Regions from separate parts of the Planococcus sp. SE5232 genome, predicted to be linked through region 1. Evidence: riboswitches for the same ligand, from Rfam matches in the RefSeq annotation. Region 1 holds a riboswitch; the other holds the start of a gene.
The links. A riboswitch is a leader RNA that binds a small molecule or an ion and turns the genes downstream of it on or off. The one in region 1 is predicted to bind S-adenosylmethionine.
Positions count from the first base shown of each region.

Region 1 (16,110 bases):
GTGTATTCCGAAGAAAGTGGAATATCCAGGCGGGCTTTTGTGTGTCCAAAAACTCGGCCATTCAGGAAAGAGGAGAAGTTCGGTGAAAAGCCGAAGTGGTACATAGCATCTTTTGCAGGCTACAATAAATAACTGGGTGATGCCAGGTTTTAAATCCAGTAGTATAGAGGCAATGAAAGAAACTAAAATAGTGGGGGAATGGAGCATGCGGTCGTATTGGTTTTGGCTAGTGATATTGGGAGCCTCCTGGACGATGGGTCTGATCCAATTATCTATTGGCATCAATGAGTTGTCGCTGCGTATTCTGGGCAGTGCGCTATTTTTTGGCTTGTTTTTCCTGATGCCTTTAGTGAGAAAAAATCTGTTTATCGCGTTTTTGAATTTATTAGTGATGGCGATCTTAACAATTTTGATATTCTGGCCCCAATCAGAATCGGCATTGAATCCTTATACTCTTCTGATCTTTACGATTATCGCCGGGAAAGCGGTATACCGCCTTCCGGGAAAAGCCGCTGCCGTAATAAGTGTTGTTGCATTGGCCGGTGCTTTACTGCATAGTGCAGCTGAAAATGCAGGATGGCCATCGCTGTTTCTTTTGCTTTACGGTTTGGTGGTGAGCGGGGCATTGATATTTTTCAAGAAAAGCTATGTACTGGAAGAAGAACTGCAGGAGCGAAACGAAGCCCTGTTGAGCGAATACCGCAAGATGAAGCGGCGTTTGCTGACAGATGAACAAGCTGCACGACAGGAAGAGCGGACGCAAATTGCCAGAGACATCCATGATTCTGTGGGCCATAAACTGACGGCACTGTTGATGCAATTGGAAGTCTTTCGGCTGCAAGCAGAAGGGGATGCGGCAGTCCAGCTGCAGGATTTGAAATCATTGGCAAAAGAAAGCCTGGAGGAAACGCGCAGTGCCGTAAAGACATTGAAGCATGATGAGGCTGGAGGGGTCACTGCCATAATTGGGTTGATTCGGAAACTGGAGGCCGAAAGTTTTCTTCGCATTCAGTTTTCTGTAAAGCATGGGGCTTTGTCAGCCCCGCTCGGAAATGACCAAATGGTGATTGTTTACCGGGCAGTGCAGGAAGCGTTGACGAATGTTATGCGGCATAGCCATGCGCGTGAAGCGGAGATTGTCTTTGAAGCGCCTGCGTCCAGTATTTTTCGCTTTACCGTAAGCAATAAAACTGTGCAGGCATCTGCGTTTCGTGAAGGATTCGGATTAGCTTCGATGCGAGAGCGGATTGAACAGGCAGGCGGCGAATTTAGAGCGGGACCGGAAAACGGTTTATTCATCGTCAAAGGATCATTGCCGTTAATCGTTAAGGAGAGTGGTTTGGAATGATTCGTGTGTTGTTAGCTGAAGATCAAGGAATGGTGCGGCAAGGCTTGAAAATGATGATTGAAACAGATGAAGCTATTCAAGTGACGGGAGAAGCAGTAAATGGCAAAGAAGCGATGGAGTTATGTGAAACGCATTCGTTCGACTTGATCATTATGGACATCCGGATGCCGGTAATGGACGGGCTTGAAGCGACTCGCATCATCCTATCGCGCTGGCCGAAACAGAAAGTGCTGATGCTGACGACATTTAATGATGATGAGTATGCACTTGAAGCATTGAAAAGCGGTGCGAGAGGTTACTTATTGAAAGATGCGGATACGTCAGAGCTGATCCGTTCTATTCGAAGCTGCTTGGATGGCGGACTTGTGCTGGAAGACCATGTGGCTGCCAATATTCTTCCTAAACTGATGAAACAGCCTGCAAAGCAAAAAGTGGATGAATCTTTGACGCCGAGAGAACTGGATATCATCTGCCGCATCGGAGAAGGGCACAGCAATCGTGAAATTTCGGATGAACTGGCGCTGTCGGTCGGAACCGTGAAAAACCATATCAGCATTATTTTGGATAAACTAGAGCTGCGGGACCGCACTCAAATCGCCATTTACGCCATCCGGCATGGACTGGTGTAAGTGAATGTGACGGAGGTCATGGTTTTAGATGAAAGAGATGACGCAAGACAGTGGAGACACTGTCTTTTTTTACATACACTGAGCTTAACGGATCGGAGATTGAAAGGAGAGGGAAACTTTGCTGGAAACCGAAGAGTTGAAGAAAGTGTTTAAAGGCAAGACGGCAGTGGAAGGGGCCAGCCTGTATTTGGATAAGGGCGAGTCGGTCGGTTTGCTTGGGCCGAATGGAGCGGGAAAATCCACGACGATTTCCATGATTTCGACCCTGTTGCAACCGACGTCTGGAGATGTTCGGCTGAATGGCAAAAGCGTCATTAAAAATCCGAGTGAGATGAGGCGGGTTCTTGGCGTGGTGCCGCAGGAAATTGCTCTTTACGGAGAACTGACAGCGTATGAAAATCTGAAATTCTTTGGACGGATTTATGGACTTTCAGGAAAAGCTTTAGAAACGGCTATCCAGCGCTCGTTGGAATTGGTCGGATTGGTGGAGCGCCAGAAAGAGATTGTCAAAACTTATTCCGGTGGAATGAAGCGCCGCGTCAACATTGCTGCGGCTATGATGCACGAACCCGAAGTGATTATCATGGATGAACCGACTGTCGGAATCGATCCGCAATCACGCAGCCACATTCTGGAGATGGTGCGCCAGCTCAATCAAGAAAAAGGATTGACGGTTTTATACACGAGCCATTACATGGAGGAAGTGGAGCGCCTTTGCGATCGCGTCTATATTATGGACCACGGGAAAATCATTGCCAGCGGTACGAAAGAAGAGTTGAAAAGCATTCTTTCGAGTGAAGAAACCGTATGGATTGAACTGGACCGCCCATATCCTGAGTTTTTCAAGGAGCTTCAATCTTTTGAAATGATTAAACAGGCAACTGAGACCGAAAAAGGCATCAAACTGATTCTTCCAAAAGGCAGCCGGGTGCTGGGGAAAGTTTTTCAGGCTTCCGAACGTCATCAGGTTCAAATCATCAATGTCAATGTCCAGACGCCTAGTTTGGAAGATGTGTTCCTGCATCTGACAGGCAGAAAACTGAGAGATTAAGGAGGCAGTCCCATGTATGCGTTTTTTAAAAAAGACATACTGGTTTTATTTCGCGATCGAACTGAATTGGTTGTGCTCTTGGCGATGCCATTCATTTTGATAGCCATTCTGGGGTTTGCATTGAGTGGATTGCTTAGCGGAAACTCGGAAGTCTTATCGATGGAAGTGGCCATTGTCCAAGAAGACGATGAAGAACAGGGAATCCAGCGATTTGCGGAAGAGATTGGAAAATCAGGCCTGCCTGCAGACGCGCAAAATGGAATAATGGCGGCTGCTGAAGAAACCAGCCCCTTTTCCATGCTGCAGGAGATTTTAAGCGATGAAAGTTTAAGCAGTTTGGTGACTGCAAAGGAAATGGATGGTGCAGCGGCAACGCACGCTTTGGAAGAAGAAGAAGTGGTGGCAATCCTCACCATTCCAGAAAATTTCACCTTTAATGCGCTGCAAAAAATGACGTTAGGGGCAGGCGGCGGAAGCGAGTTGGAATTGCTGATTTCGGATTATGCAGCAACCCAGTCAGAAGTTTTTCACGATATTTTGGAGGAATTCGTTTGGTCGCTGAATTTTGAAAGTGCAATTGCCAGAGCGGTGGATGGGGAGGGAGCAGTGCCAGAAGAAGCGCAACCACAGCTTGGAGGTGTGGAAAGCGTTTCAGCCGTGGAGCCGATCAGTTCGTTCCAATATTATACGATTGGCATGGCAGTGATGTTTGCATTATTTGTTGGCGCCACGATATCAGGAATGGCCTATGTCGAAAAGCAGCAGTTTGTTTTTCACCGTATTCTTTTGTCGGACCATCACCCCTATGTCTATCTAGGAGCAAAAGCGATAGCAGCGGCGCTTGTCACATTTCTACAACTCTGCATATTGTTTTTCTTTTCTTCCTTGATATTTGGTGCATTTGATTTGACGGATCTGTCGTTTTGGCCAGGCATGTTGTTGATTGCCTCCAGCTTGGCAATCTGTGTCGGTTCACTGGCTGCCTTTTTAATCGCTTTGACGATGCGCTATAACAACGACACCATTACGACGGTTTTTGCCGGCGGTGTCGTGACGGTCTTTGCTTTTCTTGGCGGCAGTTTTACACCGACGGAAGGCATGCCGGCTTTTGTCCAACAGCTTGGGGGCTGGACACCAAATGGCGCGTCTTTGAATGCTTTTCTTATTTGGGTTCAAAACTTGGACATCAGCATGCTGTGGGAACCGCTTAGCCGGGTTTTCCTGATTACATTTCTTCTATTAATTTTAAGTTTGCTGATATTTCCGAAAAAGGGGGAGGCATAAGCATGAAATCTGTCTTTTTATTACAGTGGCAAAGATTTCGCCGGGCTCCCGTAATGATGCTGTCATTTTTAGTGATGACTATTATATTTGTCGCTTTACTGGCCGGAAATAATCCTGCTGAAAGGTCGGCAATCCTGACTTATGCAGACGCTTCGCTATCGGCAGCCGAGGCGGAAGACTGGGTCGCTTCACTTAATGAAGCGGAAGAATTCAAGTTTCAATTAATGGATGAAAATGAGGTGCGCGAAGCAGTGGCAGCCGGAGACGCGCCCTTAGCGCTGCGCCTTATGGAAGGGAATTACCGGATTGTGCTGGCGGCGGATGATATGAGCCGCTTTGTCCTGGAAGCTTTTTTAAACCGGAAATATCGTGAGGAACTGCGTTTCCAACAAGTAGAGCAGCAAACAGTCGGAAGCGATATACGGACCGAAGTTGCGGCTTTGATGGAAGAGCCGCCGCTTCAAATAGTCACTGCTACTCTGGATGGCAAAGAAGAATTCCGATATGACAATCAATTGCAGCTCTTATTCGGGATGACGCTGTTTTTCTCGGTTTACACTATCATGTTCAGTTTGATGAAAATTGTTGAAGAAAAGAAATACGGCACCTGGGATCGCTTAATCCTGTCTCCGGTGGGAAAATGGGAAATTTATCTGGGGCATCTAGCGTATAGCTTTACCATCGGCTATTTCCAGATTGTGTTGATTTTCGTACTATTCAAATACGTGTTTAATTTTGACGTCGGTGATCGTTTTGGAGCTATTTTATTGATCATCGCATGCTACACGTTTGCGATTGTTGCGCTCAGCATGCTCGTAATGAGCCTGGTTAGCCGGCCGCAGCAGCTTCAGGCAGTCGTCCCGATTATTGCAACTGGGATGGCGATGATCGGCGGCGCTTTCTGGCCGATTGAACTGGTCAATAGCAGTATGCTGCTGGCAATATCCAAAATCCTACCGATCACTTATGGTCTTGATGCGTTAAAAGGCGTCGCAATATACGACCGCAGCTGGCAGGAACTCAGCAAACCTATTTCAATTTTATTGCTATACGGAGTGGTTTGTATGGGAATTGGGATCAACTTGATGGAACGGCGTAATTATTGAATTGGGAAGTTGAAAATGGATATTCATTGTAGCTCCTCTTATCGGAGCTACCTTTGCAGCCATAGTTTTTAAATCCTTCTTCCTTGTAAAAGAAGAGACCGGGATTGAAATAGCTGGAGAATCGGATATCAACCTTGCCAGCAAGTAAAAAAGACTGCTTCCCATGGTAGTGACCCCTTAAAGTTAGAATTTCAGTTATGCAGCTAATTGGCTGGCATGCTGGGGAAGACCTTTATATTAAATGAAACATCAAACTGTTTTTACTGATCTTTTTTTCGATTGGATTAGGTCTGGCCTTATTGCGCCTATTTGTGAACAGCTCGATCAAGAAGATGAAAGACAAGGATTGGAAAGTGAAGGTATTATTCTTCGCTGTACTGCTAGGGTTTGGCCTTCCGTTCCAATCCGGGTTTAGAAACGAAGTACTGTTTTCAATGGATTCAGCTTTTCTGGCAGGCAGCATCACCATGCTGGTTATCGGCATGCTGTTTATGACAACTTTCTTCGGATATGCAGTGAATAAGTTTCATGTAAGAAATGCAGAGGAATAATGGAGATGACCGTTTGGAAGTTCGAGGAGAACTTTTAAACGGTCTTTTTTAAAAAGAAAGAAGTCAGTTCTTGATTTAAATAACTGATTATTCTGTATTCCGTATTGATTTATTTTGAAAGCGCTTTTATAATAAGGGTGATATCAAATGTGCTGAGAAAGAACATTTGTAAAAGAGTTTTTATTGAAGAAAAGCATGATCCATACATCCTGTTTATACATATAGTGAGTTATCGTTTTCTGTTGATGCGAAAATCGGAGAAGGAGCGTGGATGATGAAAGTAGAAAAAGAGCTGGCGATTATTGAATTGGAGGCGACTTCAAAAGAAGAGGCATTGCAGTTATTGGGCAGCAAGCTGATCGAACAAGGCTATGTTAAAGAAAATTTCATCGAAAGCATACTCGAAAGAGAGAAAAACTATCCAACAGGGTTGCCGACAGAGCCTTTTGGCGTAGCGATTCCCCATACAGACGGCGATATGATCCATACATCAACAATCGCCTTTGCCAGTTTGAAGAACCCGGTCAAGTTCCTGATGATGGGAACAGACGATAAACTGGTCGAGGTGAAGCTGATTTTTATGCTCGCTTTAAAAAGTCCGGATGACCAATTGGAAATGCTGCAGAAGTTGATGGAATTGATACAAGACCCGGAAATGGTCTCAAAGCTGGTCCAGATCAAAAGCGTAGACGAACTCAATGGATTAGTAGGAGACAAGGTATAAAAATTACGGCATTTTCCCTTAGATATGCTTTTTCTTTCGATAGATTAAAATACAAGTCGAGGAGTGAAGTTGATGGGATTTTTACAATGGTTCGTAGATCTGGGTGCTTCTGTCTTACTGCCGATTTTGATTTTTATCTTTGCATTAGTGCTGGGAACCAAGCCCGGTAAAGCGCTGCGTGCCGGCATCATCGTCGGGATCGGGTTTGTGGGCATCAACCTGGTCATCGGATTGCTTGTTTCGAGTCTCGGGCCGGCCGCGCAATCAATGGTCGATAATTTTGGATTTCAATTAAACACCATCGATGTAGGATGGCCGGCAGCTTCTGCTATTTCCTATGGTACGTCTTTAGGGAGTCTCGCCATTCCATTGGGGGTTGGCGTCAATATTCTCCTCCTGACTTTTGGTTTGACCAAAACGCTGAACGTCGATATTTGGAATTTCTGGCATGTGGCGTTCACCGGCTCGTTGGTCTATGCTTTGACCGGGGATTTTTGGCTGGGGCTTTTGACCATTGTCGTTCACTTGATGCTTCTGTATTTGATGGCAGACGTCCTGGCGAAGCACATCGAGAAATTTTACGGTTTTCAGAACATCACGTTCCCGCATGGAACCTCAGCGCCGTCCGCTTTTGTCGCGATGCCGATGAACTGGGTTTTTGACCGGATCCCCGGCTTCAACAAGCTGGAGGCCGATCCGGAATCGATTCAAAAAAGACTCGGGATCCTCGGAGATTCCACCATCATCGGTGTATTGATCGGGATTCTGATCGGAATATTGGCTGGGTATGATGTTCCTGGCATCCTGCAATTGTCTATTCAGACTGGGGCCGTCATGGTCCTGCTTCCGAGAATGGTCGCTTTATTGATGGAAGGCTTGATACCGGTATCGGAGGCAGCAGGCGAATTTGTGAAAAAACGTTTCCCGGGAAGAGATCTCTACATCGGGATGGACAGTGCCTTGGCAATCGGGCATCCAGCAGTACTGTCCTCGGCTTTGCTGATTGTGCCGATCACCATTTTCATGGCCGTCTTGCTGCCGGGAAATTCCGTTCTGCCGTTTGCGGATCTGGCTTCCATTCCATTCCTGATCTGTTTGATGGTTCCGATTTTCAGAGGGAACATCATCCGAACCGTAATCGGTGGATCGATATACATCGGAATTGGTTTTTACATTGCCACGTGGATTGCGCCGCTGTTTACAGAAGCTGCGATTGCTTCGAACTTTGAGATGGGCGAGAACACCAGTATTTCGTCATTGATCGATGGAGCGGTTTGGACAACATTCATATTCGTCTGGATTCCGAGAATCCTCAGCTGGTATGGCATGATCGGATTGGGGCTGTTGATTTTGTTCGGACTGATTTATCAAAACAAAATCAAACCAAGACGACAGAAACAAACAGAAGCAACAGGAGAGGGAGAGGAACTTAAATGAAAAAGTTATTGATCATGTGCGGAACAGGAATCGCGACTTCGACCGTCGTGAAAGGAAAAGTGGAGCAATGGCTGAAGGACAATGACTTGAGCCAGGAAGTGAAGATTTATCAGTCGAAAGTCAGCGATGAAATTGGGCGGATTGATGAATACGATGTCGTGCTGTCGACTACCTTAGTGCCGGATAAGATAAAAGACAAAGTGATCGATGGGGTGCCGCTGTTGACCGGCATCGGCGTCGATAGCATGTACGATAAAGTATTGGCTGAGATCAAGCGCGAGTAATGCATACTGCTCGAAAGAAAAAACATCCCGTTGCGAAATCGATTCATTTCACAACGGGATGGTTTTATTTTGGGGTTAGAGGATTTAGAGCTCTTCCCCACGCGTCTCAATCACATGCTTATACCAATGGAACGAAAGCTTTTTCTTACGGTTCAGTCCGTCTTTATGATCGACGTAGATGAAACCGTATTGTTTTTTGAAGCCGTTCAGCCAGCTCAGCAGATCGATGGCCGACCAGGCGTAATAGCCTTTCAAGTTGATGCCCTGACGAATGGCAGTCTTGATGACCTTCAAATGCTCTTCAATGTATTTGATGCGCGGGACATCGACGATTTCGCCTTCGATGATCGGGTCTTCATCGCCCAGCCCGTTTTCTGTAACATACATTTTGACGTCGCCGTAGCGCGCTTTCAGCATATGGAGCCCGTCCAAAAATCCTTGCGGTGAAATTTCCCAACCCCATTTAGTGTAGGTTTTATCATCCATCTTGACTGTCCGGTAATAGCCATCGAAAGAAGGGCTGCCGGGAACCAAGGTGGAGGTTTCTCTTGAGTGTTCTATCGAAGAAACCGCTTCATGGATTTTCTCCACTCGGATGGGCTGGTAATAATTGAGTCCGATGAAATCGTTATTGTCGGCATTTCTCCGCAAGGTGTCCAGTTCTTCTTGTGTCCAGTCGGGGGTCCATCCTTTTTCCTCCAGTTGCTTGACCACATAGGGAGGATACTCGCCTTTTAAGATGGGATCGTAATACCAGTTCGTCTCGTATTCATTGGCGTGCTGTGCAGCTTTCATGTTGTCTTCGCGATTGTTGATGCTATAGGCTGGAAGGAATACGTGGGTAATGCCGATTTCGCCGTATTGCCTCAGCTTTTTATAGGATTCCACTGCCATGGCATGGGCGTAGAAGACGTTATGGGTCGCCTGGAAATAGTTCTTTTCGTCGTTTTGGATGCCTGGCGGATGGGCGCCTTTCAAATAGCCTAATCCGCAGAACATGACGGTTTCGTTGAAGGTGATCCAATGTTTGACTCGATCGCCGAAGGAACGGAAACAGGTTTCTGCATAGTTGACGAACGCTCTGGCTGTCCGTTTATTGGTCCAGCCGCCATCTTCTTCAAGCGTCAGCGGCAAATCCCAATGATATAGCGTCACGAAGGGGACGATGCCGTATTTCAGGCATTCATCAATCAGGTTGTTGTAGAATTCCAGGCCTCTTTCATTCATTTCCCCATCACCTGTAGGAAAAATACGCGCCCAGGAGACGGAAAAGCGATACGATTCCAGGCCCATCTCCGCCATTAAGCGGATGTCTTCTTTATACCGGTGGTAATGGTCGACGGCGATATCGCCGTTTGTTCCTTCAAATGTTTTGCCGGGAATCTTGGAAAAGACGTCCCAGTTGGTCGGCCCTTTGCCGTCTTCACTGGCGGCGCCTTCCACTTGATAGGAAGCGGAAGCTGCGCCGAATAAAAAGTCATGTGGAAACTTCAGTGGAATATCGTCATTTTTCATAGTAAAAGCCCTCCATCTGCATTTGTTAATTGAATTATAGCAATAGAGAGCAGAGAGCGAGAAATAAAGGCGTGTGGAGGAACTTGAAGCAATTCTTTCCACCGTGCATAAGTATTTCTACAAATTGACTTCGCTTAACGGAATGGGTATATTAAATGGCGAAGAAGATGATAGGAGTGAACCGTTTGACCCCGGACGTGGAATTACAGAACTTGGATTTGATTGATTTATTGAGCGAGCGCCATATCGCAACACGGAGAATTTCGGAAAGCGCATGGAATGACGCAAGCGAAATCCATATTTCAAACTCTGAATGGTATATCATGGCCAAAATCTATAAAAAACAGCCCACCATTGCATCTGTCACTAAAAATGTGGACATTTCCCGCCAAGCGATTCATAAATTCATTAAAAACCTGGCAGCCAAAGGTTTGGTGGAAGTGCAGAATGTGGAGAACAATAGAAAAGAAAAATGCATTCGCTTAACGGCTTTAGGAGAAGAATACTACGAGAAACACGAAGCGCTGAAAATTCAGCTGGAAAATAAAATTGCAGAAAAAATCGGCAAGGACCAGATGAAAGCCCTCAAAGATCTGTTAAGAGCCGATTGGGGAATCTAACCCGAACTGAAGAACGCCCTGCTTCATCAATCCATTGATGAAGCAGGGCGTTCTTTTTTATAAGGAATGTCCAATATGGACTTTTTATGAGGTGGGAAGCGGTTGATCATTCTTGATCAGGTCATTGATCTGCTTATTGATTTCTTCAAAGCTGGTGTCCAAAGCGCGGGCAAGTTCTTTGAAGAGAATGATCTGCGTGTTATTCAGCAGTTTGTAGTCGCGTTCGTAAAGTGTCGTCTTCTCAAGCTGGGCATCGAATTTTTTGCGCATCAAGGTGTTGACGACTTTTGCGATCTGCAGGCGATCTCCTGAATTGATGAGCTCGGAATATTGCTTCAGCCGTGAGTTTGGCTGTGTTTCCCATTCGGCCCCATCCTGTTTAAAGCTTTCGACGATAGCAAGGGCTTCTTCTTTCTGGAGGAGCTTCAGCATGACCACCTTCTCGTTATCGACAGGTGTGCTGATGGTCACTAAGGTATTCTCCAAAGGATGCAATTTATAATATTTTTTCGTGACCCCTGAAACTGTTTCGTCACGAATATCGTCAATTCTACATAGGCCATGGGCGGAATAAATGATGTGGTCTCCAATAGTGAACATTTTTTTCCTCCTAAAATATATCTCAACTTCCTTTATTATAACACAAGTTCACTTAATTGTAAACTTAGTTGACAATTAAGTGGAACGCTTTTGAAAAGACATACAAATGTCATGAAAAACTGGGTTAGAACAGGCAGAAGCAGGGAATTATAATACGAGGCGACTTACGGGCTGCCAAAGTGGAGGTATAAGAACAATGAAGACGATAGAAGAAGCAAAGCGTTTGATCATCGCCGAAAAACTGAAGCATTATAATGAGCGCTTGGCTGACATGGAGCGGGATTTACAGTTTTTCTACGAAGAGTCAATAGACGATGAAGAGTCCCTTAAAATCATCATGGATCTGCAGGATAAAGTGAAGCAATTAAAAGCAGTGAAAAATAAAGAAAGCCATGAGACAGTCACCTGAAACTGTCTTTTTTGCTGTCTTCAGGTAAGTCTGATTGATGCGCGATAATGTGCTATTATTAGTAGTGGATTTATCGTGGATATGGACTATCACCGGAACTTAACAGGAGGCAAATACAATGGATAATAATGATTTATTGATCAGACTGCGCTATGCGCTGGATATAAAAAACAATGACATGGTCGAAATCTTCAAATTGGGCGGCGTTGAACTGAGCAAGGAAGAAGTGCTGAAAGTGCTGACGAAAACGCCTGAAAGCGATGAGGAGGACAATGACAGCATCTGGGCCGAACAGGAAACCGACGATTACATCAAAGCGGACGATCATCTGTTTGAGTCGTTCTTGAATGGCTTCATCATTTTCAAACGAGGGCGTCAGGAGCCGAAACCGGGTCAGCCAGAAGTTCCAGCGTTGACGAACGAGCGCTCCAACAACCTATTGCTGAAGAAAGTGAAAATCGCCTTGCAGCTCACCAGTGAAGATATGCTGGAGATTTGGGATTTGGCGGGTGTGACCGTATCAAGAGGCGAGCTGGGTGCATTGCTCCGGAAAGTAGGCCACAAAAACTATAAAGAATGCGGCGATCGCTACGCACGGAACTTCCTTAAGGGCTTGGCGATCAAGTATAGAAAATAATCTGGTTAACAGATCTATAAGCGGTAGGATTGAAAGGGTTCGGGAAGAGTTATTCCGAATCCTTTTTTTCAGTTGCGAGCAGCTGCAATTCATGGAGAGTCTCTTGCTGAGTCTCTTCCTGCATAAACGATTCAGCAAGAAAGCTGCGCAAGTATTCTTCTTTCCGGCTTTTAGAAAGCTGTGTTTGTTTCAGGAGTTGTCTGGCTTCAAAAAGAAATTCAAGATAGTGTTCGTAGCTTTCGTCAAACTGAGTCTGCAGATCCTGCTTGATTTTTTTCGCAAGCATAGGGCTGGCGCCATTCGTTGAAACCGCGATGCTCAATTTGCCTCTTTTCAAATGAGCCGGAAAATGGATATTTCCAGACTCGGCTTCAGTGGAAGCATTGATCAGGCAGTGCGGAGGTGCAGCTTCTTTGGCGGCCGCGTTGACAACTGGATCATCGGTGGCGATGATCATCATGAAAGCCTCTTCGGCCTCTTTTGAGTCGAAGTTTTTTTGTTTCCATTGGATTTTCCCTTCTTCAGCCCACTGCTTTATTTCCGGTGCCACGGCGGGACTGATTACGGTCAGCACAGCTCCACTGTCCAGTAAAGTGTTCAGCTTCCGTTTGGCGATGCGTCCGCCGCCCACTACAATCACTTTTTTTTCTGCCAACTCAATCATGATGGGAATTACCGTCATCTTCTCCGCCTCCTTAACTCTCCTAATACTATCAAAAATATTCCTCTCTGCGTCGAACAGAAACCATTCATCAGCTAATCAAAATAATTTTACTTGCGCTAGCCATTGGCAGGGCAGCTTTCCTGGAAAAAAGTCTAAAAAAATTTAAAACATAGTTTGACACTCGGAATAGTCTATTATATACTTTGTGAAATCAAACATTTCAAACAATTCTCATTAAAATTGAATAGGCGTTCTTATCAAGAGAGACGGAGGGATTGGCCCTTTGATGTCTCAGCAACCCTCCTATAAGGAAACGGTGCTAACTCCAATAGGCTTCATCAGCCTAGAAGATAAGAAGATTGTTTTGTTTTTCCGGACCTTCTTCTTGTCGAAGAGGGTCCTTTTCTTTTTGTTCGAACGCTTTGGAAGTTTGGTTTCAGAATGGTTCGAAATGAACAGCGCAATTCAAAACTAACCTTGGAGGTAATGAAATGACTAGTAAAGCACACGGTGGAGATTTGGTAAACAGACAGGTGACAGGCACGGAAAGAGAAAAGGCCTTGAAAAATGCAGAATCGCTTTCCTCATTATTCGTTTCGGATTGGGCGATCTCAGATCTGGAACTGATCGGCATCGGAGGCTTCAGCCCATTGACCGGTTTCCTTGGACAAAAAGATTATGAAAGTGTGGTACATACATCGCGCCTCAGCAATGGCACGGTTTGGAGCGTGCCAATTACACTGTCGGTCACCAAAGAAGAAGCGGATAGCTACCAAGTCGGCGACGAAATTGCGCTGAAAGGCGAAGACGGTGTGATTTACGGAACGCTCGCACTGAAGGAGAAATACGCTTACGACAAACGGTTGGAAGCGGAAAAAATCTACGGAACGACGGAAGAAGCACATGCAGGCGTTAAGAAATTATACGAACGCGGCGATGTGTACCTGGCCGGACCGATCACCTTATTGAATCGCCCGGATCACAGCGAATTCGAGGAATTCCATTTGGATCCGGTTGAAACGCGCCAGTTGTTCCAGGATCTTGGCTGGAAGACGATTGTCGGTTTCCAGACGCGCAACCCGGTGCACCGGGCACATGAGTACATCCAGAAAGCGGCATTGGAAGTGGTTGACGGATTGTTGTTGAATCCACTTGTGGGCGAAACGAAATCCGACGACATTTCAGCGGCGGTGCGGATGGAAAGCTACCAGGTCATCTTGAAGCATTACTATCCTGCAGATCGTGCGCGCCTAGCCATCTATCCTGCAGCAATGCGCTATGCGGGACCGAAAGAAGCGGTTCTTCACGCCATCGTCCGCAAGAACTATGGCTGCACACATTTTATCGTCGGGCGCGACCATGCCGGTGTCGGCGATTATTACGGCACATACGAAGCGCAGGAATTCATCAGCCAGTTCGAAGACGAACTGGGCATTCAAATCTTCAAATTCGAGCATTCATTCTACTGCAATGCATGCGAAAACATGGCAACAGCCAAAACCTGCCCACATACGGCAGAAAATCATGTTCATTTGAGCGGTACGAAAGTACGTGAATTGCTTCGCAACGGGGAGAAGCCCCCGAAACAATTTTCCCGTCCGGAAGTGGCGGATGTCCTTATCAAAGGCTTGCGGGAGACCGTAGTAAGTAACTAAGTTGAAGGATGGTTGCCCATGTCAGTCGAAATGATTTTTGTGCTAATTGTCATCGTTGCTATGGTCAGTGCCTTACTGTTTGAAGTTGCCCGTCCGGATATGATCGTGTTCTCTGCATTGGTGGTTTTGCTGCTGTCAGGAATTTTAACGACAGAAGAAGCATTGCGCGGCTTTTCCAATCCGGGAATGCTGACCATTGCCTTATTGTTCATCGTTGTCGGTACCGTACAAAAGCATGGCCTGATTGACCAGATGATGATTGGCTGGCTGAACAAGGGCAAGAGCCTGAAAGGATCATTGTTCCGTATTTTTCTTCCGCTCCCGCTATTTTCGGCTTTCTTGAATAATACGCCGATCGTTGTGACATTGACGCCCTTATTGAAGAAATGGTGTGAAGAAAGGAATATTGCACCATCCAAGGTGCTGATTCCTTTATCGTATGTAACGATTTTAGGAGGCACCATCACCTTGATGGGAACCTCGACGAACCTAGTTATTCACGGCATGCTCATCGATTATGGGCTTCCAGGATTTTCGCTGTTCCAATTGGCGATTGTCGGCATTCCCATCACCATTGTCGGATTAATCTATTTATTTACCGTCGGCAATATGCTGTTGCCTGAAAATAAGGGGTTCAGCAAGCAGGTTGCTGAAGATTCCCGGAAATACATCGCTGAAATGAGAGTGGAAGAGGCGTTTCCATATACCGGTCAAACGGTTGAAGAAGCGAAGCTTCGTGATTTGAAGGGGCTGTACCTGATTGAAATCATTCGGGATCATGCCCGGATTTCATCGGTCAGTTCCAAAACCGTTATCCAAGCTGGAGATCGCCTGATTTTTACAGGACTTATTTCCACCATTGCCGATTTGCAAAAAAGAAAAGGGCTGACATTGAAGACGGGAACCGATCTTCAATTGGAAGACCTGAAAAACGGCAATACACAGCTCGCGGAAGCTGTGGTTTCCCATGAATCTTCGCTGCTGTCGAAGACCATCAAGCAATCCCAATTCCGTTCACGCTATGATGCCGGTGTTATGGCCGTTCATCGCAATAATGAGCGCATCAAAAGCAAAGTCGGCGATATCATTCTGCGGCCGGGCGATACGCTGCTGCTGCTCGCCGGAACGGGTTTTGTGGAAAAATACCAGCAGTCCAATGACTTTTATGTCGTCTCTTCCATGAAAACCCCAAAATCCCTGCAGGAAAGCCGGTTCGTGGGTTGGTTTTCATTGCTGGTGCTACTGGGCGCCATTATCCTGGTTGTTGTCGGTTGGCTGAGCATGTTCAAAGCCATGGCATTGGCAGTGCTGATTTTGCTGGTGACCAAATCAATTTCAATGGAAGACGCTAAAAACGATGTGCAGTTTAATGTACTGCTGCTGATTGCCAGTGCATTCGGAGTTGGGGCAGCTATGACCAAAACGGGTTTGGCACAATGGGCGGCAGACGGGCTGTTGGCAATCGGCCAGCCATTCGGCCTGCTGGCCATTCTGATTTTAGTGTATCTGCTGACCAGCATCTTTACAGAATTGATCACCAATAGTGCGGCGGCGGTCCTGATGATTCCAATCGGCATCGAAATGGCCAGCAATCTG
Region 1 is NZ_JBOGCP010000003.1:432,153-448,262, reverse strand. It holds gene ACRC6Q_RS13325 (histidine kinase) at 173-1,348, shown strand; gene ACRC6Q_RS13320 (response regulator) at 1,345-1,977, shown strand; gene ACRC6Q_RS13315 (ABC transporter ATP-binding protein) at 2,096-3,028, shown strand; gene ACRC6Q_RS13310 (ABC transporter permease) at 3,041-4,312, shown strand; gene ACRC6Q_RS13305 (ABC transporter permease) at 4,315-5,418, shown strand; gene ACRC6Q_RS13300 (hypothetical protein) at 5,772-5,969, shown strand; gene ACRC6Q_RS13295 (PTS sugar transporter subunit IIA) at 6,241-6,693, shown strand; gene ACRC6Q_RS13290 (PTS galactitol transporter subunit IIC) at 6,766-8,130, shown strand; gene ACRC6Q_RS13285 (PTS sugar transporter subunit IIB) at 8,127-8,414, shown strand; gene ACRC6Q_RS13280 (GH1 family beta-glucosidase) at 8,499-9,908, opposite strand; gene ACRC6Q_RS13275 (MarR family winged helix-turn-helix transcriptional regulator) at 10,085-10,549, shown strand; gene ACRC6Q_RS13270 (CarD family transcriptional regulator) at 10,634-11,149, opposite strand; gene ACRC6Q_RS13265 (hypothetical protein) at 11,346-11,558, shown strand; gene ACRC6Q_RS13260 (DUF1456 family protein) at 11,677-12,195, shown strand; gene ACRC6Q_RS13255 (NAD(P)-binding protein) at 12,245-12,877, opposite strand; SAM riboswitch class I at 13,111-13,216, shown strand; gene sat (sulfate adenylyltransferase) at 13,351-14,514, shown strand; gene ACRC6Q_RS13245 (SLC13 family permease) at 14,533-16,110, shown strand, end outside.

Region 2 (5,248 bases), on a different contig from region 1:
AATGTCCGGATAAATTGAATTATCGCGGATGCCGGCGTTGAAAAATTGGTTGGGGCTTGGAATCGTTAACTTCGGAACTGCTCTGCCATCAACGATGTCTTTGAGTTCAAGGAAATCCCTGATGAACGGATGGCTGTCATCAAAGGAGATTTTACCGGTGTTCCGGACATCATAACGCTCTGTTTCTTCGCCGGCAAATTGATAACCGGATTCTGGCACATAACCTTCAAAGCCATTGATATGCTCCATGAAATCCAAATGCCACCACGATCGTCTAAATTCGCCGTCTGTGACCGCTTTTAAGCCGACCTCGATTTGTTTCTCGACGATATGTTTGATTTCCTTCGTTTCGATTTCCCGAAGTTCCTCTGCTGAAATTGCTCCAGCTTTGTAATCTTCTCTTGCTTTATGTAAGGAAGCCGGCCGAAGCAGGCTTCCGACGTGATCTGCCTTGAATGGTGCTGTGACCGTTTGAGTCGTTGTCATATGATTTTTCCTTCTTTCTCTCTAAGGATTTTTATCTAGTTAGCGATGCTCAAGCCGTTGCGGCGGGCTACTTGAGCCAGTGCCTGTGTAAGATCCTGCACGAGATCATCGGGATGTTCAAGGCCGACCGAATAACGGAGCAAGCCATCCGTGATGCCGCGTTTCTCACGTTCTTCAACAGGCATAGAGCCATGGGACATGGTTGCCGGATACGACAAGATCGACTCGACAGCGCCCAGGCTGACTGCAAATACCGGAATCCGCAGGTGTTCCACAAAGACGCGGGCTGATTTTTTATCTTTTAGACGGAAAGACAGGACAGCACCTGCACTTTTTGCCTGGCGTTCGTGGATCGGGTTGCCGGGATGGAATGAAAATCCTGGGTAATAGACTTCTTCGATCAATGGGTGGTTGTGCAAGTACTCAGCAATGGTACGAGCCGACTCGGATGACTGGCCAAGGCGGGCACCTAGAGTTTTGATGCCCTGGATCAGCAGGTAGGAATCCTGTGCCCCTAACACCGAACCAAACGTGTTTTGAATAAAGCCGAGGCGGTTTCCGAGCTCTTCATCTTTTGTGACGGCAAGCCCCGCGACGACATCGCTATGTCCTGACAGGAATTTCGTCGCGCTATGAAGAACGATATCTGCGCCAAGAGCCAATGGGTTCTGATAAAGCGGCGTCATGAATGTATTATCGACGAAAGTTAGGCAACCATTGGCTTTTGCCAGTTTTGCTGCAATCTCGATATCTGTGATGTTCATTGTCGGATTCGAAGGTGTTTCCAAGTAGACCACTTTGGTGTTCGGCTGGATCGCATTGGCCATTTCATTCAGGTCAGTCATGTTGACGAACGTATACTCGATATTGAATTTATCCAAAACCTCCGTGATGAAACGGTACGTACCTCCGTAGACATCTTCTGACACCAGGACATGATCGCCTGAAGACAGGAGCATGAAAGCGGAAGAGATGGCGGCCATTCCTGAAGAAAAAGCGAAGCCGCGCTTGCCGCCTTCAAGATTTGCGATGGTTTCTTCCAATGCCAGACGCGTCGGATTTCCGGAACGGCTGTAATCGAAGGGACCGAATGAATCTAAACTTTTCTGGTGGAATGTTGAGGACAAATAAATCGGTACATTTACAGCACCCGTCAATGGATCAACTCCGGTAGAGTGAATAAACTTGGTTTCTATGCGATCAGTCATATTCAACAACCTCCTTCTTCAATTTCGAAAATGCCTGTGTCAGATCAGCGATTAAATCTTCAGCGAGTTCAACGCCGACCGAAAATCGTAATAGCCGGTTGCAAACGCCGCGTTTAGTGCGTTCTTCAAAAGGAATATCTGCATGGGTCTGGGTGGCGGGATAGGTGATGAAGCTTTCAACTCCACCTAAACTCTCAGCAAAGGTGATGAGTTTGATATTTTCCAGGAAAGGCCCGACCCATTCCTCTTCCTGTAGACGGAACGACAACATGCCGCCTTTTCCGGGATACAGCACATCTGAAATCTCTGCTTGCTGCGACAGGAATTCCGCGATGGCTTTTGCATTTGCTTCATGCTGTCTCATGCGCAACGGCAAGGTTTTTAATCCGCGTACCAACAGCCAGGAGTCGAAGGGGGACAACACTGCCCCCACTGAGTTGTGGAAGAATGACAGCCGCTCGCAGATGCTTTCACCTTTTGCGGCAACCAATCCGGCAAGCACATCATTATGGCCGCCGATATACTTAGTGGCGCTATGGATGACAATATCCGCTCCCAGCTCGATTGGCTGCTGGAAGAAGGGTGTCAGAAATGTATTGTCGACAATCAATAGAAGATTATGCTTTTTCGCTAACGCTGCATAGGCGATCAGATCAATTTCCTGCATAAGCGGATTAGTCGGCGTTTCAATGAAGAGCGCCCGTGTATTCAACGTTATTTTTTCTTCTGTATCCTGTACATCTTTAAATTCAGCATATTTTGGATGAATATTATAGGCGGAGGCGAAATGGTCCAGCAGGCGATAAGTTCCGCCATAAATGTCTTCCGGCACCAATATCTCATCTCCCGGACGGAACAGCGACAAAATCAGTTGGATGGCAGCCATTCCAGAGCTACAGGCAAATGCGGCATCTGCGCCTTCCAGTTCAGCAAAACCTTCTTCAAGAACAGAGCGTGTCGGGTTTTTTGTTCGGGTGTAATCGTAGCCGGTCGATTGTCCAAGTCCCTGATGCTCATAAGCCGTTGATAAGTAGATGGGCGGATTTACCGCTCCTGTAGCAGCGTCGCTGCGATTGCCTATTTGAACCAATAAAGTTTCCAAGCTGTGTTTTGTCATTCCACTCATCCTCTCAACAATAAAACAGGGGCTTTTCTTCAAAAAAGAAGAAAGCCCCTGACTGGAAATGCATTCTTCTCATCTGTTAGGCGTAGCCTATTGGAATTAGCACCGTGTCTTCATCAGACTGGTTGCTGAGACTTCACAGGGCCAAATCCCTCCGTCTCTCTAGATAAGAAATATCTTATGAAGTTTATGTTGTTTCTGGTTCGATGTTTCTAATCATAAATCATTAAGCAATAGAAAGCAAGGATGAAATTTTAAATAGTTGAAATAAAAAGATAATAGATGGGAGACGCAGTACTGATGGTTGCTGAGATGACTTCGCTGAACCCTTCGGCTGTAGCTGTAAAGAACCGCGCTATTCTTTTAATTCGCTTTCCGAAGTGATATACTGATTGAATGAAATTTGTATGCAAAGGGGAAAGCGAATGTATATTGTCACCTCAACAGTGGTTGTTCCACCTGAAAAAACGCAGGAAGTCATTGGGATATACCAAAAGCGTTCACGCCGTGTGGATTTGGCGGAGGGCTTTCATTTATTCAGACTCATCCAAAACACCAAGAAGAAAAACGAATTGACCGTCCATATGGAGTGGCACACGAAAGCTGCCTACATGGCATGGGTGAAGAGCCAGGAATTCAAGGAAATCCATGATTTGGAAAAGAACTACCCAGATCAGGAACTGGCGAAAATCATTCCCACCGTACGGCAGTACGAAGTGGTAGCCGAATGAATAAAGACATCAAAAATAAAATTGCTTCCGAGACAGCTGAAAGTATATATAAAGCATATCCCACGCTGTGGGACCGTTTTGGCGATCGGGGCTTTGAACATACGGAAAAAGATAATCACCACCACCTGGATCACCTAGAGACAGCTTTCTCCTTGAACGATGAAAAGGTCTTCATCGATTACACAATCTGGCTGGAAACGGTCCTGACAAGCAGAAATGTAGAAACCGCATTAATTATCGATAATTTTGAGCGCTTACTGGAGATTCTTCCGGGGAATATAGATAAGAATGAAGAGATCTTTATGACGGGATGTTTAACGAATGCCATTGCGGTGTTGAGGCCTTCATAAAGTTAAGGAGGGTGACATGAACAGTAAATCAAAAGAACTGGCCGATCTATTCCTGGCTGGCGATGAAAAGCAGGCCGTGCAATTAGTCCAAACATATTTGGAGAACCATACTAAAGATGAGCTTTACCAATTGGTTCTGACGCCTGCCATGTATTGGATCGGAGAACTATGGGAAAAAAATATCATTACTGTGGCGGACGAACATTTAGCAACTGCCATCTGCGATTTTGTTGTGTCGGTAACGGAAGTTCGTCGGCCAGCTTTAAATTCGCATAAAAAGAAAGTGATGGTTCTGGGGCCGGAAGGCGAAGACCATTATATCGGGTTGAAGATGGTGTCTTCCTTATTTAAGGAAAACGGGTGGGAGGTCCAATACTTGGGACCGAATTTACCGCTCGATGCCGCAATCGACTCTGCAAACCGCTGGCAACCTGAAGTTATCGCATTATCAGCAGCACTCGCGTATCGACTGCCTATTTTAAAGGAATATGCTGTAGCTTTCAGAGCTCTTGATTTTAAGCCGACTATCATCTTAGGAGGACGGGCTGTTTCACTGGCAAATTGGCCAGCTTCCGAACCTGAAGGGACAATCATCGTAAAAGAATTGGATCAATTGAAAAAATGGATCCAGACTGGAAAGGAACCTGACAATGACTTCAGTATCTCGATTTGATGAATGGCCGCTGCCCGCTTTTAAATTGAACAGCAAACTGTCAATTGTGGAATGTTCTGAAGAAGCCAGGAAGTTATTTGGCGACTGTTCCGCGTTCCTCGATTTGCTTGATGAGGGCAGCAAGGATAAGGCACGCAACTTCCTTTCCAGCAATCAGTCTGCTGAACCGCTTGAATTGAATTTTGTTTCTGCGGACAAGAAATTATTTCTGGGGGATGTCTACAGCAAATGGGCCAGCGATTTCTGCTTGAACCTTGTGCTGGTGCCGAAGGACAATCGGCTCCTTGAAATAGCCGGCCAGTTGCTGAGTCTTCGTACACGGCTGCAGGAAACTAATTATGATCTGCTTCTTGAAAAGGAGCGGACCGAAGAACTGCTGCTGCAGGTACGGCAGCTATCCGCTCCTTGCATCAACCTTGGAAAGAAGCATGTGCTGATTCCGCTGTTCGGTGATCTGGACCCCCGCAAAATTGAAGTGATCCGTTTCCATATATTGAACCAGATTTATGAAACAGATGCTGAAACAGTCATCATGGATTTCACTGCCATGGACAAGCTTGAGCAGGAGGGCGTCGATTATTTGAAATCTCTGATGCAGACTTTCCAGATCATGGGTATCCATGGGATCGTAACAGGAATAAAACCACAGCACGCCCAACAGCTTCACCATTTGAAGA
Region 2 is NZ_JBOGCP010000001.1:1,153,443-1,158,690, forward strand. It holds gene ACRC6Q_RS05325 (5-methyltetrahydropteroyltriglutamate--homocysteine S-methyltransferase) at 1-486, opposite strand, end outside; gene metC (cystathionine beta-lyase) at 522-1,694, opposite strand; gene ACRC6Q_RS05335 (methionine biosynthesis PLP-dependent protein) at 1,687-2,811, opposite strand; SAM riboswitch class I at 2,887-2,990, opposite strand; gene ACRC6Q_RS05340 (antibiotic biosynthesis monooxygenase family protein) at 3,243-3,548, shown strand; gene ACRC6Q_RS05345 (hypothetical protein) at 3,545-3,898, shown strand; gene ACRC6Q_RS05350 (cobalamin B12-binding domain-containing protein) at 3,915-4,571, shown strand; gene ACRC6Q_RS05355 (STAS domain-containing protein) at 4,549-5,248, shown strand, end outside.
Region 2: another riboswitch for S-adenosylmethionine. It lies ahead of ACRC6Q_RS05335 (methionine biosynthesis PLP-dependent protein); the one in region 1 lies ahead of sat (sulfate adenylyltransferase).